Linked DNA regions of Parashewanella spongiae. The protein of the gene in region 3 interacts with the protein of the main gene of each other region in a pairwise test. Links are inferred from orthologs where the notes say so. Each region holds a gene or a part of one and is shown on either strand. Other genes may lie near its edges.

Region 1 (4,890 bases), 3.5 Mb from region 3 along the record:
AAGCTTGGCTTTTGGTACGAAGTAAAATATCTCCGCCTTGAGCACGAATCGCACCGCCGGGTAGATCTAGTGATGACTTTTGCACTGCTTGAGCGACTTGTTCAAAACTTAAGTTATATTGTTTAAGCTTGCTTTCAGAAATTTCAATGGCCACCTCGTAAGCTGGCGTACCACGCAGGGTTAACTTAGTGATTTCTGGAAAAGCGGCTAAGTCGTCACGTACCGATTTCGTGATTTCTTTTATCTCTTTTTTACTAATGTCTCCGTAAATCGAAACCCAAATCACACTATTGATAGGTTTGATTCTTTGGATAGTCGGTTTTTCAATATTGGCAGGAAATGTGGCAATAGCATCAACGGCAAGCTTTATTTCATCGAGCACTCTAAACACATCGAAGCCAGAACTGACTTCAATATTCACAGAGCCAATACCATCACCGGCAACGGATGATATTTTTTTAATTCCATCGATTTCTTTAATGGCTTCTTCCACTTTTATGACAATGCCATCTTCAATGTCTTGTGGCGCGGCACCGGGGTAGGCAACCGACACTTGAACTTGGTTGATGTCATAAGTTGGCATCATTTCTTTCTTGATCATCACAGCACTAAACAAGCCACCAATGATAATGATCAGCATGAGCAAGTTTGCAGCCACGCTATTATGAGCAAACCAAGCAATCAATCCTTTAGGCTGCTCCATTATCGCTCACCTTGTAATATCATGCCCTGTCCCTGAACTTCGTCCGCTTTATCTCCTAAAATGGAAACTTCTAACCCATTTGACAACTGATTAAACTGAGCCAGCGAAATTCGCTCTCCAGACTTCAAGCTGCCTTGAATGTAAATAAACTCAGTGCCACTTTTGACTATATTCACGTCACGCATCGCAATTTTATTTGCTGCATCGATCACGGCCACTTGATTATCTCGTACCAAATGGCGAGGTAATTTCACCAGTTGTTCGACCTGCTTACCTTGAATTTCAGCGTCCACAAATGTGCCGAATTGCAATGGAAATCGATTTTGATCAAGCATGGCTCTTTGGTAAGGATCGTTAATTTCTGCAACCACATAAAGCATTCGATTTTCGTCATCAATCACGCCTTCACTACGAACGAGTTCAGCCTGCCATTGAAAGGTTTGTTGACCGACAGTACTGGTTAATCGCACGGGCGCATTAGGAGATTGAATAGAGTTGAGTTGAGTCATATCATCAAAACTTACGGGCAGGCGTACTTCGGCAATATCCGTGTTAAATAACTCACCGAGTTCGCTGCCAACCGAAACATACTGACCTAAATCTATGCTTCTTGTTTTCACCAATCCATCGAACTGTGCACGGATAAGCGTACGTTCAAGGTTACGTTTAGCTCGTGCTAATACAGCTTCAGCAGATTTAACATTCGCTTGTTCTCGTTGTAGTTGTGGTAATCGCAATCCTAGAGTTGGAGCACTGCCTTGCTTATAATCTTTAAACTCTACCTTAGCCACTTCACCACGGGCTTTTTCTTCATCCAATGATGCACGAGCTTTTGCAAGTTCAGCTTCAGCCAAAGCCAAGTCAGCTTGATAATCAGACGCTTCAATTCTTGCGAGTACATCACCTTGGCTAACCATTCCACCACTAATAAAAATGGGCTCAACATGAACAATTCGGCCACTGACTTCCGCAACGAGTCGAGTTTTATACTTAGGTTGCACCACACCAAATGAGGCTAAAGTTAGTGCAGACGTTTCAACGTTCACTTCCATTACCTCAACAATGGGTAATGATGGTTTTTGACTTTTTTGCTCTGGGTAGGCTTTTGATTGCGTTAACCATGCATAAATAAACGCGGCAATGACGATGATACTCACAGGTAACAATATACGTCTTAACCATAAACTCAAATTGCTCATAGGGCCTGGCTTTCCTTCTCAAGGCGAAATTCTGATCACGCTACCAGAGTTCATGTAAAATATAAACGCAATATTGTAAATAAATTGTGATAAGTATTCTTGATTTTTTACTAATACTAACAACAGCTTGCACACTTTTTAACCAGTCAAAAAATTGACGAAATTTAAGCTTGTGATTTACTTTATTAAAATCACAAAAAAAGGCCGCTCAAGCGACCTTTTTTGACGATAATAAACCAGCATTACCAATCAAGCTCAAAAAACTATTTTTTAGATTTCTTTTTCTTTGCCTTAGCTTTGGCTTTAATTTTTTCTTTGTTCTTTTTCTTAGCTGGCGCTTTAGCTTCTTTGTTTTTCGGTCTAAGAGTTTCAATCACTCGACGTTTCAGCTTTTGCTCTATGTAACGTTCGATTTTAGCTAAAATGCGCACATCATGAGCTTCAACCAGTGATATTGCAGTACCTTTAGCTCCAGCTCGTGCAGTACGACCAATACGATGAACATAAATGTCTGACGTTCGCGGCATGTCATAGTTAATCACATGAGTGATCCCTTCAACATCAATACCACGGGCGGCAACATCAGTACACAGTAATACATTTACTTCGCCTTTAGTAAAACGCCCGAGCGCCTGAAAACGCTTCTTTTGCTCCATATCGCCGCGCATAAAAGCACTACTGATCCCTGCTTGCTGCAAATGGCCTTCGAGACTTGCTAAACCTTCGCGAGTTTTGACAAACACTATCGCGCGCTCTACTTCTTCAGAATTCAATAAGTGGCACAGTAAATCAAATTTATGCTTTTTATTATCAGCAAGGTGCACCCACTGATGCACTTTCGCTTTTTCACTTCTTGGCGATTCAATCGTTACGTTTAACGGATTGATCAGCAACTCTTCAGCAAAACGCTTAACACCACCTGTTTCTAACGTGGCAGAAAACAGCATGTTTTGTTTTCGGCCTTGCGCTTCAGTAGCAATCGATTTAACGACCGATGAAAAGCCCATATCCAGCATGCGATCAGCTTCATCAATAATCAGGACTTCAACAGCTTCCGCTGAAAACTTACCTTTATCTAAATATTCTAATAAACGTCCCGGTGTTGCGACGAGAACATCATGCCCAACTTCAAGCATTTCTTCTTGTGGCCCATACGGAACACCACCAGTGATAATTCCTATGCTCAGATCAAGCTCTGTGGCCAAATGAGTCGCGTAGCGATGGATCTGACTCGCGAGCTCACGAGTTGGCGATAGTATTAACACGCGAGCGGGTCCTGGAAATCGTCTAGGAAAGTCAATCAAGTGTTGCAACGCCGGTAACAAGAAACTCGCCGTTTTTCCTGTACCCGTTGGTGCCATAGCAAGAATATCGCGCTGCTCTAAAGCTGCTGGGATCGTTTGTTGTTGGACAGTGGTAGCTGACTCATGCCCCATATATTTTAGGGCATCAAGTAAATCATGATCCAGATCGAATTCTTCAAATAGCATGGTAAGGCTCTCGGCATTTATTGGCGGCGCATTATATACCCAAAAGGTGCTGAAGTGCAGACTAAAGTTTTAAATAAAAAGCTTGAGTGAGGACTATCATTGCTTCGCTGTACTCTCCTGTCTTTTCTCGAATGATAAGCGCTGGCATTTCAATAGCAAAACTAATGTTAAACCCTACTTCGAGCAGCACTCTATTCGGCTGTTTTTCTCGAACACTGATGACACGCTGTTGTCGATGTATTGATAACTCCGAATCATTCAGCGCATTTTCGAAGAAACCCAAAGACTCAATTGGCAAAATCAAACTGGCTCGACCCGTTGACTTCAACAAACGTTCGATTTGAGTTAAAAGTACGGTAAAGGTTAATGAGTTTGTGTGCCTAGCTTCAGCGCGTTTTGAGTCTTGAGATTGCGGCCCTGATACAAAGTAAGGTGGGTTACAAATAATATGCTCGAAGCGTTCCTGTTTAGAACCCGTATATTCAGCGGTAAAGACATCAATACTTTGATTGACAATTTTCAGCCGTTCACCCCATGGACTTTTTAGGCAGTTGACTTTGGCAACATCACACGTGGTTGCATCGATTTCAACGCCCACTATCGTAGCTTCACTGCGTTGAGCTGCCATAATACTGAGCACACCGCAGCCTGTACCTATGTCGAGAATACGTTTTGCTGAACTTAAATTAGCCCATCCGCCAAGTACAATAGCGTCAGTGCTAACTCGCATGCCACAATGAGTATCGTCGATATGAAATTGTTTGAAGGTAAAAGGCATGTTTCGAGTATCTGGAAAAATCAAAATTGTACTGATAAAGCAGTGTGGATACCAGAATCTTCAGTAAACTCATGCAATTTTTTCAAAATATTAGACGTGATCATCTACAAAACTATCAATTTTCATATGTTGAAACTGTAGCCAAGTTCACAAATTTCGCTTAAGTTGTATCCATAAAAACAAAATGATCATTAAAAATGAGGCAAAACGTGCAGAACAATCATATGAGTGTTAGTGACACATTCGGTTTAGGTTTTATGACCTTTGCCTTTTTTCTAGGAGCTGGAAACCTGATTTTCCCTCCTTTTGCTGGTTATCTTGCAGGAGAAAACACTAATTGGGCTATGCTCGGTTTTCTCATCACTGCGGTAGGTTTGCCTTTGTCCGGCTTAATTGCGGTTGCAAAAACCAACGGTAATGTCATGTCACTTTTACCGCCTTTTGCTGCAACGGCACTGGCTGTTGCCATTTACATCATTATTGGCCCTGCATTCGCGGCACCTCGAACTGGCCTTGTTGCCTATGAAATTGGCGTAAAGCCATTTATTGACAATGCAACAGCCGTTATCCACATCGGTTCGTTGGAATTAAATCAATCACAAATGTTGTCGACACTTACTTTCTTTACGATTGCCATGTTGCTGTCGTTATACCCAGGAAAGCTTTTGGATAATGTCGGTAAGGTATTGACTCCTGTACTACTGTCTTTACTTCTAATTC
Region 2 (4,911 bases), 3.7 Mb from region 3 along the record:
CGAAATCAATCCCTTTATGCATTGCGCGACGACCTGTAAAAGGATCATTGCGTAAACCGAAAGGAGAAGATAACCAGCCTTTAGCGATCGGACGACCAGAAATATATCGTTCTTTATCTATATGGAGATTAGATACCACAGTTTCAAGTACTGAAAGCTGTTGTTCTCTATGATCAATCTGAGAAGCGAGTTTATCCATGTCTTGAATAAGTTGGTTCAGCTCGACGCTTGCTCCTAAATCACTCATACCACCCACACCGACTTCATCGGAGAAATCAAATTGTCCGTCGAGATCATTTTGTGATGCTACTTGCTGACCGAGTGCTTCAAGACGAGTTATTTTAGCTTGCATTCTCGCGACATGAGTGACTAATAACGATAATTGGGATTCTGTCGCTTGTTTGAGATTGAGCACTTGTTGTTTTTGCTCTTCCCTTTCTAGGCGCTCAGAGTTCATGTTCGCTTGCTGATCGACAAAGCGTGCATTACTGTTTTGATATAGAATGATAGCAAGCGCAGCTAGGATGACAGGCAGCATTAACCAACGTTTGCCAAGATGCCAACGTTTTACATCTTTTCTGCCTTGGATAAATACTGTTACACTCATATTCTTATCAAGCCACCAATTATCATATGAAAAAGCTACCTCACGATCTCAGTCAGTTATTGAACGTTTCCGGCAAACTTCCTGAGCTTAAGGAAAAAGCTGAATTATTATTAAGTTTAGACCAACTCATTAAACAGCAGCTGCATGGTCCAATTATCACGCAAATTAAAGTCGCTAACTTGCGTGAAAGCACATTGGTTGTTGAAGTTTCTTCAGCATCTTGGGCTACAAGACTCAACTTTCAAAAATCACAATTACTGCTTAAACTTCAAAATGAAGCGTTACCAATGCTCTCTAGTATTGACGTTAAAGTCAACCCAAGGATGTTTGCGGTCGCTTCAAATGTCGAGCAAAATCATGCGCATCTTAGTAATACAGCGGCCTCACACATTGAAGCTTTGGCTGAAAATATAGAAGGTAGCCTAGGCCACAAACTAAAACGGCTGGCTGCATTAGCCAGCCGTCAAAGGCATTTCAGTGATGATTAGGTCGTTATCGCAGCATTATTCATTGTCATAAAGCTCACTGGGACATCAGCCTCATTTTCATAACTGATCAATTCCCAAGCTTCTTGCTCGGCGAGTAATGCTCTGACTAATTTATTATTTAAAGCATGACCTGTTTTAAAGGCTGAAAACTCACCAACAATGGCATTACCTGCAACATAAAGATCGCCAAATGCATCAAGAATTTTATGTTTCAAAAATTCATCATCATACCTTAAACCATCAGGGTTTAAGACTTTGTATTCATCTAAAACAATGGCATTTTCCATACTGCCACCTAATGCTAAATCGTTAGCACGTAAATACTCAATGTCACGCATAAAGCCAAATGTTCTGGCACGGCTAATATCTTTAATGAATCCAGCGGTAGAAAAGTCCATAATCATATGTTGCTGGCTACGAGCTATTTCTGGATGTGAAAAATCAATTTTAAAGTCAATTTTGAAACCTTGATACGGCTTCAGCATTGCCCATTTATCACCGTCTTCAACTTTAATCGTTTTCTTAATGCGTAAATATTTCTTAGGCAAGGACTGTTGCGCGACTCCCGCTGACTGGAGTAAAAATACAAATGGACTGGCGCTCCCGTCCATAATGGGAATTTCAGGGGCATCGACTTCAATGATGGCATTATCGATACCTAAACCGGCTAACGCTGCGAACAAGTGTTCAATAGTTGCGACTTTAACGCCATCATCATTCGCTAACACGGTGCAAAGCATGGTTTCTCGAACTTGTTCAGCTTTAGCTGTTATGGCAACGGTTGGTTCAAGATCGGTGCGAATAAACACAATACCACTATTAACTGGTGCTGGTTTAATTGCCAATGTGACCTTATTACCCGAGTGTAAGCCCACTCCAGTAGTTTTCACCATTTTTTGAATAGTTCTTTGAAAAATCATTCAGTTACCAGTACCTAATTTTTTTAAATTAAAATTTTTCCGACCAAAAACAAACCGCAGGCAAGCTTGGCTGGTCGGATATGCTAACATATTTTTACGGTGAAACAAAAAACCACCGATATTACATTGTACAAAGCAGATCAAAATCATACTTTTACACGCATACTTTAGTCAGCTTGTTTGCGTAAAAACGCCGGAATATCTAAATAATCTATGTCATTTTTTTGGGCCGGACTCGCTTGACCAACGCCAACTTGAACGACATTTCCAGCCGTTGTAGTTGCCATATCAGGACTCGGCTCCGCCACTGATACTTTTTCAGATGCTCTAGATACCGATAACACTTCCGGAGCAGCTTCTGCTCTAGGAGTTGGTTTACTCACTAATGTGATATCAGGCTTTTTTTCTGCACCAATTCCTGTTGCAACAACCGTTACTCTAAGTTCATTACTCATTTCAGGATCGATAACCGCACCAACTACAACCGTTGCGTTATCAGAAGCGTAAGCTTTAACATGATTACCAACCGTTTCAAACTCTTCGATACTCATGTCCATTCCGGCAGTGATGTTCACTAACACACCTCGAGCACCAGCAAGATCAATATCTTCGAGTAAAGGACTGGCAACCGCAGCTTCTGCTGCTTCTTCTGCTCTATCTTCACCACTCGCAATACCTGTTCCCATCATGGCATTGCCCATTTCAGACATTACCGTTTTGACGTCCGCAAAGTCGACATTGATCAAACCAGGGCGGGTAATCAATTCTGCAATACCTTGCACGGCACCAAGTAACACATTATTCGCAGCCGCGAAGGCATCCAATAACGATGTGCCTCGGCCTAATACTTTTAATAACTTCTCATTCGGGATCGTGATCAATGAATCAACGTTTTTACCAAGTTCTTCAATACCTTGCTCGGCAAATGTCATTCTCTTTTTCCCTTCAAAAGGAAAAGGTTTTGTCACAACCGCTACCGTTAAAATACCTTCTTCTTTAGCAATTTGCGCGACGACAGGTGCTGCACCTGTTCCAGTACCGCCCCCCATTCCAGCTGCAATAAAAATCATATCGCAACCTTTTATCGCTGAACGAATGCTTTCTTTATCTTCCTCAGCGGCTAAACGACCGACTTCAGGATTTGCACCTGCTCCCAGCCCTTTAGTCACATCACGCCCTAACTGAATTGTAGAGCCAGCAGAAGATTTACGCAGAGCTTGAGCGTCAGTATTCGTCGCTACAAACTCTACCCCTTCGATATTGTGCTTCACCATGTGTTCGACAGCATTACCACCTCCGCCGCCAACACCGATGACTTTAATCACCGCTTCATCTGAGTGAGTGTCCATGATCTCAAACATAGTTTGAACTCCATATTGCCTGCATTAAAAACTAAAATTCACCTTTGAACCAACTTTTGATCCGGCTCAGAGCATCGGTTACGCCTTGACGTTCCGGACGCTCAAATTCACTGTCCATGATGCGTCTTGCACCATAATGCAACAAGCCGATACCTGTTGAGTAAAGTGGTTCGCTGACATAATCGTATAGGCCTTTTACTTCGAGTGGGCCTGAGACTCTAACTGGCATTCCGAATGTAGCTTCTGCAACATCAACGACGCCTTCAATTGAGGCCGTACCGCCAGTCAGTACTATTCCCGCCGCTATTTGTTCTTCATAACCGCTGTCACGCAGCTCTTGTAGTATCAATTCAAACATTTCTTGATACCTTGGCTCGACGACCTCTGCCAAAGTGTGCCTCGACATTGACCGCGATGGCCGGCCACCGACTGATGGCACTTCAATATTTTCTTCACGACTGACCGCTGCACTTCTTGCATTTGCAAACTGTACTTTTATTTGTTCAGCATGCGATAAAGGGGTTCTGAATATCTTTGCGATATCATTTGTGACTTGATTACCCGCAACAGGTATCACCGCACAATGGCGCAATGCACCATTCGTGTAGATAGCAATATCTGTCGTACCGCCACCAATATCCACAAGGCACGCGCCTAAATCTTTTTCATCATTTGTGAGTGTCGCATCAGCTGAAGCAATACCAGAGAAAACTAGATCATCCACTTTTAAGCCACAACGCTCAACACTTTTTGTGATATTTTTCGCCATATCGTTGGCACAGGTCACAATATGTACTTTTGCTTCCATCCGCATACCTGACATTCCCATCGGGCTTTTAATGCCTTCCTGTACGTCGATAGCATACTCTTGTGGTAATACATGTAAAATTCGGCGTTCCGTCGGTATCTTAACTGAGCGAGCTGTGTGTATAACATTATCCACATCTTCTTGAGTGACTTCATCGTCATCAATTGACACCATACCATTCTCGTTTTGGCAGGCGATGTGCTTTCCTGAGATGCTCAAATAAACAGATGTAACCTGACAATCGGCCATCAGCTCTGCTTGATCTAATGCACGCTGCAAGCTTCGAACAATCGAATCTAAATCATTCACCCCGCCTTTATCCATACCTCTGGAGGGGTGGTTACCAAGACCTACGACCGTAATTTCGCCATCAGGTAATACTTCACCTATTATCACGGCGACTTTTGCTGTTCCTATGTCCAATCCAACAATCAGATTTCTATCTTGGTTCTTGGTCATCAGTTATCGACTCTCACTTTGCGTTTGGGCCCAACCCACGGCTAAACCAGTATCGTATCGTAAATCAATTCTTGCTATGGCCTTATCTTGCTCCTTTAAATAAGGGTATACATCTATAAAGCGTTGGACTCGGCTTATTTTATCTTCACGCCCTAAGTCCAATTGAATACCATTATCAAGTAACAAATTCCATGCATGTCGCGGAGTTAAACTTAGTTGATTTAAACTCAACCCGTTAATTTTTAATAATTCTGCTAACTGCTCATAC
Region 3 (4,733 bases):
AGGTGCACCATCACCTATCGGAACATTTCCCACATAAATACGTTTTGATGGACGTCTTTTAATAGGGTTTTCGCTGTACATAGTTTTTCTCCGTACTACGTCGTTGTTACTGACTTTTATCAAAAAGCAAACAACGCACTGAAGTAAGTAACCAAAATTCGGACTAACGTTTTAGATAAATCGAGCTTTTATTCATTAAGAGGCAAAGTCATTCTTGCCACTCGCCCTGAAGGGAATTTATCCAAATTAACAGTTTTTCCATTTAAACTTAGCTGAATCACGCGTGGAGCACCAAAAATTGCTTGGAAGGGTGCTTGGCCTGAAACTGTTATTGATCTACCTGACTTTTTCAAACCAGAAACAATCACTTCACCTGTAGCATCTTGAATCTTTATCCAGCAATCGCCAGTTAAAGTTAAATTAATTTCTGTTAATACTGTATCGTTTGCTTCAACAAGTTTCAGATCGTTTACTTGTGAGGTTGCATTATCCTGAGTGATTTCAGCGTCCTCAATATTAACTTCTTCTCGGGGAGCTTCATCTTGCCCTCTTGGTAAAACAGAATGGCTTTCCTCACCTGAAACACTCACCACTGGATTATTATCTTGAGGAAGTATTGCCTTATTTGATTTAATTTCGTCAGTGGTAGTCTGCGATTGAATGCTTGAAGGCACCGTTTGAATCGCTAATTGCTCTACTTCTTCAATGCTTGGTTGAGATAAATCAGCTTTTGTCCCAAATAGCTCGGCTTTTTGTATCCACCAAAGAATAAATAGTGCGAGTAACGTGAATACTATAAGGTAAGTCAACCATATCAAACGACTGTCTGTTGCTTCTCGAGTCGTTTTACGAGAAAAACTCTGCATCGCTGGGTCGCACAGTTTACCCAATTGGCTATCAATACATTCGTGAATTAACAAAGGATCAGCAACAACCAATCTCGCATAATTTTTTATGTATCCACGAGCATAAGTTGAAGAACCTATGTTGCTAAAGTCATCCGCTTCGATGTCATTTACAATAGTCATACGTAAATTCAGTGATTTCGAGACACTTTCAATGCTGAGATTTCTCGCTAGTCTTGCCGATTTTAGCAATGAACCTATTGTATGTACTGGTTCTTCTTGTTGTAGTGCTTGTGTTTCAGACACGTCTGATTTTAAGTCTTTCATTAGTGCATATTTGCTCGAATTTTTTTGGCTTGTGGAGAGGCAGGAAACTTTGCTTGTAATACTAATGCAAGAGTTTTAGCAGCCGTTTTATCATTAAGTCCAAGTTCAATATCAATCCCTAACGATAAACTTTCCGCCGTTTGAAATGCTACATTGTGATACCGCTCTAATTCAGCTTTGGCTTGCGGTAATTGTTTTAACTGGAAGTAAACTCTCGTTAGCTCTAATAATGACGTTGCTCTTCTAGAATCATACTTTAGCGCCAATTCAAAATACTTTCGCGCTTTTTCTAACTGATCCGCTTCTTGGCTACACAGCCCCAAATTTTCGTAACTTGACGCAGAGCGTGTGTATTTGGGCATATCAATCGCAGCAAGAAACATTTTTTCAGATTCAGAAAACTTTTTTTGCTGACAAAGAAAAACTCCAAAGTTGTTATAAGAGTCGCCAGTTACATTTTTACTGTTAATGGCATTATTATATGATTTCTCAGCTTTGCGGGTATCTCCTACTTTTTGGTAGTAGTAAGCCAGTGCTGTATGCACCTCTTCAAGATCAGGTGCATATTCTAGTGCTTTATCTAAATTGAACTTAGCTTGTTCAGTGTTACCACGTCTCAGGTAAGTTAATCCTAATTGCATTCTTTCTCTCGCAGCCGAAACGGGATCAAATTTATATTCTGAAACCGGATCACCAGTTCCATTATAAGTTCGCTCACTGACACAAGCTGATAACAATAACGCTGTAGCAATACAGCTGATTTGAAGCAATCCCTGTTTCATAACAAACCCTAAGACATTGAACTAATTAAAAGTTAATCCATTGTGACCGAAATTTGTTGCTCTTGCATGCGTTTTTTTGCTAGTCGCTGGGTTCTGTCTCGAATATCTCCTGCAAGTTGCCCACATGCCGCATCAATATCATCACCACGAGTTTTTCTAACAATAACAGTTACATCGTACCCCATTAACACCTTGGAGAATCTATCAATACGAGAGTTTGATGAACGACCGTACGGAGAACCTGGGTAAGGGTTAAACGGAATTAAGTTAATTTTACATGGCGTATCTTTTAACAGTTTTGCCAATTCATGAGCTTGATCGGTACTGTCATTAATGTGATCCAGCATGACATATTCAATCGTCACCCGACCTCTGTTCGCATTCGATTTAGCAATATAGCGTCTGATCCCATCCAAAAATTCTTTTAACGGATATTTTTTGTTAACGGGAACCAGAACGTCGCGAAGTTCATCGTCAGGTGCGTGAATACTCACGGCTAATGCAACATCAAGTTCATCGCCCATTTTGTCTAATGCTGGTACGACACCTGATGTAGAAACCGTCACGCGGCGTTTCGATAGACTAAAACCAAAATCATCTAGCATAATCTTTAGAGAAGGTATTAAATTCGATAAATTTAATAATGGCTCACCCATTCCCATCATTACAACATTAGTGATTGGACGCTCGCCCGTTTCTTTTTGAAAACCTAAAAAGTCGCACACTCGCCAGATTTGACCGACAATTTCTGACACAGATAAGTTACGGTTAAAACCTTGATGTCCTGTCGAGCAAAACGTACAAGCCAATGCGCAACCCACTTGTGATGAAACACAAAGCGTTGCTCTGTCTTCTTCAGGAATATAAACAGTTTCAACTTCTTGACCATCGCCCACATCAATTGCAAATTTGATGGTACCATCCTCAGACTTTTGGAAACTGGAGATCTCTGGTGCCACTATTTCACACTTCGAAATGAGTTTTGTACGCAATTTTTTATTGATGTTGTTCATATCTTCAATGTCAGTAACACCAAAGTGATAGATCCATTTCATCAGTTGATCAGCACGAAACGGTTTTTCACCCATATCGGCGAATAGCTGTCGCATTGCCTTACGATCGAGATCTAATAAATTGATCTTTTTATCACTCATGTAACTAACCTCAAAAATACAAACTAAAAAGCCCCTCAATAGGGGCGGAAGATTATACAGTCCCAACACTGCTTTGACCAGATATACCCGTGTTACCTGACTGATTTTGGCTAAGCGATGAGTTTATTAATATAAGGTAAAACGAATATTTATAGAAATATCAGTTTACTGCCTAAATGAACTGTTCATTTCTTTTTTTCAATGAGAGTAATACCAATTACAGTAATTAACTTCACACTCAGCAAGAGCTAAAGGATTTCAGTACAAGGCGCAAGTATGAAGTACTATATACCCTAACGGCCGCCATACAAAGCTGGCGTTCAACGCACTTCGTGCTTTTGTCGGGATAATTCAAAAACTTGTAACGTAGTAATGGCATCCTTTAGCCTTGCCCTTCAGGAGCTTGTATGTGTCCAAATTACTACGCAAAACTGTCTCAACGTAGCAATGTAATAACGACAGTTTTGTATGTCGATAATAACTATGTCTTCATCAATTTCACTTGTACTTTGAACACCTACATAGCTCTGAGCTGGGAATTTAATTACTGTAATTGGTATAAGCTACTTTAAAGTTCAAAACTGTCCAAAGTGTTGGATTAAGGGAAGACGCTATATACTAGGACATCGTAGGTTCGCTATCCAGATGTACCTTGGAAATGGCTGTCAGTGATTTTTACTTCTTTATTCATGCCAGCATAAAAGATAATACATGGAACAAGCGGTACTCTAAGCCTTTCAATTACGCTGTCTTGAAATTTACCATTAATTTTAATTTCTACTTTGGCTAATTGTTTTTCCACTGAAATCATAAGACATACTTCTGTGCCTTTTTCATAAAAAGGCTGAATTTGGGATTTACCTTTTATCTTTTCACTTTCAACTGCCCCTTTTCTGATCACTTTTCCTTCGTAAGATTGAAAAAATGAAAGTTGATTACACATGCACATCACGCTTGACGCATCGATTGCAACTTGCATTTTACTAGCCTTAAGAGATTGTGATACACCAATACAAGTACTTGCTCCTTGATCTAACTCAATTGTAAAGTCAAACTGGTAGCATCCGTCTTGCTGGCAAATGCAATTTAAAAATGCAAATCCTTTTTCGGATTTATCAAATTCTGATATCTCTCTTACAACTTTACTGTCTGTAGAACTATTAATAACCTTTAACTTACCTAGAGTATTCTCTACATCGAAGATAACTTTAGCTGGTGGTCTTTGCCTCGTTGCCTGTAGTACGGAAAGTTCAGGTGATTCCGCATTGCATAGTTCAGCCTCTATCCGTTTAAGGCTGGAGATTGCTGATGTTAAACTTGAGCTATCTAAGCGAGAATTGAAGATATTTTGATCATGGCTTTTTAAAAGCTTACTCCCTGAAAAACTTAGTTCAAAATGCAAAGTTTCATATTCATTACCGTCCAATGTGCAAATACACTCAAATTCCTTTAGATACTCATTTTTAATATTACCGATTAATTCACAAAGCTGTGATAACTTAACATCGATAGTCACTTCATCGCTCTCAAGGTTGTCGCAAATCTCATCAACCCGAGATTCAGTGAGTGATGTTTCAGCTTTGAGCCATTCTTTAGCTTTGGTTTTTAGAAGCTCGGTTGTCAAA

Evidence for each region. Proteins that work in one complex are often made in the same cells at the same time.
Region 1: the proteins of rlmN (region 3) and srmB interact in binary tests that used the Escherichia coli proteins (3 or more experiments, as listed by UniProt). The link is inferred for Parashewanella spongiae from one-to-one orthologs.
Region 2: the proteins of rlmN (region 3) and ftsZ interact in binary tests that used the Escherichia coli proteins (3 or more experiments, as listed by UniProt). The link is inferred for Parashewanella spongiae from one-to-one orthologs.

The regions. Positions count from the first base shown.
Region 1 is NZ_CP037952.1:4,805,958-4,810,847, forward strand. The notes cover bases 1,280-4,255. They hold srmB (ATP-dependent RNA helicase SrmB), read right to left. Parts: upstream 3,393-4,255; coding sequence 2,166-3,392; downstream 1,280-2,165. Other genes in these bases: E2I05_RS18950 (efflux RND transporter periplasmic adaptor subunit), read right to left, coding at 1,280-1,902; E2I05_RS18960 (tRNA1(Val) (adenine(37)-N6)-methyltransferase), read right to left, coding at 3,454-4,170. Also shown: E2I05_RS18945 (efflux RND transporter permease subunit), read right to left, coding at 1-703; more of E2I05_RS18950, read right to left, coding at 703-1,279; brnQ (branched-chain amino acid transport system II carrier protein), read left to right, coding at 4,395-4,890. UniProt on the Escherichia coli protein: DEAD-box RNA helicase involved in the assembly of the 50S ribosomal subunit at low temperature. Exhibits RNA-stimulated ATP hydrolysis and RNA unwinding activity. Acts before DeaD.
Region 2 is NZ_CP037952.1:4,943,139-4,948,049, forward strand. What follows is about bases 1,280-4,276. They hold ftsZ (cell division protein FtsZ), read right to left. Parts: upstream 3,377-4,276; coding sequence 2,183-3,376; downstream 1,280-2,182. Other genes in these bases: lpxC (UDP-3-O-acyl-N-acetylglucosamine deacetylase), read right to left, coding at 1,280-2,015; ftsA (cell division protein FtsA), read right to left, coding at 3,408-4,276. In the rest of the region: E2I05_RS19540 (M23 family metallopeptidase), read right to left, coding at 1-607; E2I05_RS19545 (DUF721 domain-containing protein), read left to right, coding at 634-1,095; more of lpxC, read right to left, coding at 1,092-1,279; more of ftsA, read right to left, coding at 4,277-4,643; E2I05_RS19565 (cell division protein FtsQ/DivIB), read right to left, coding at 4,647-4,911. UniProt on the Escherichia coli protein: Essential cell division protein that forms a contractile ring structure (Z ring) at the future cell division site. The regulation of the ring assembly controls the timing and the location of cell division.
Region 3 is NZ_CP037952.1:1,277,828-1,282,560, reverse strand. What follows is about bases 1,048-3,866. They hold rlmN (dual-specificity RNA methyltransferase RlmN), read right to left. Parts: upstream 3,109-3,866; coding sequence 1,987-3,108; downstream 1,048-1,986. Other genes in these bases: E2I05_RS04800 (hypothetical protein), read right to left, coding at 3,746-3,866; pilW (type IV pilus biogenesis/stability protein PilW), read right to left, coding at 1,172-1,954; E2I05_RS04815 (RodZ domain-containing protein), read right to left, coding at 1,048-1,172. Outside these bases: ispG (flavodoxin-dependent (E)-4-hydroxy-3-methylbut-2-enyl-diphosphate synthase), read right to left, coding at 1-81; more of E2I05_RS04815, read right to left, coding at 189-1,047; more of E2I05_RS04800, read right to left, coding at 3,867-4,624.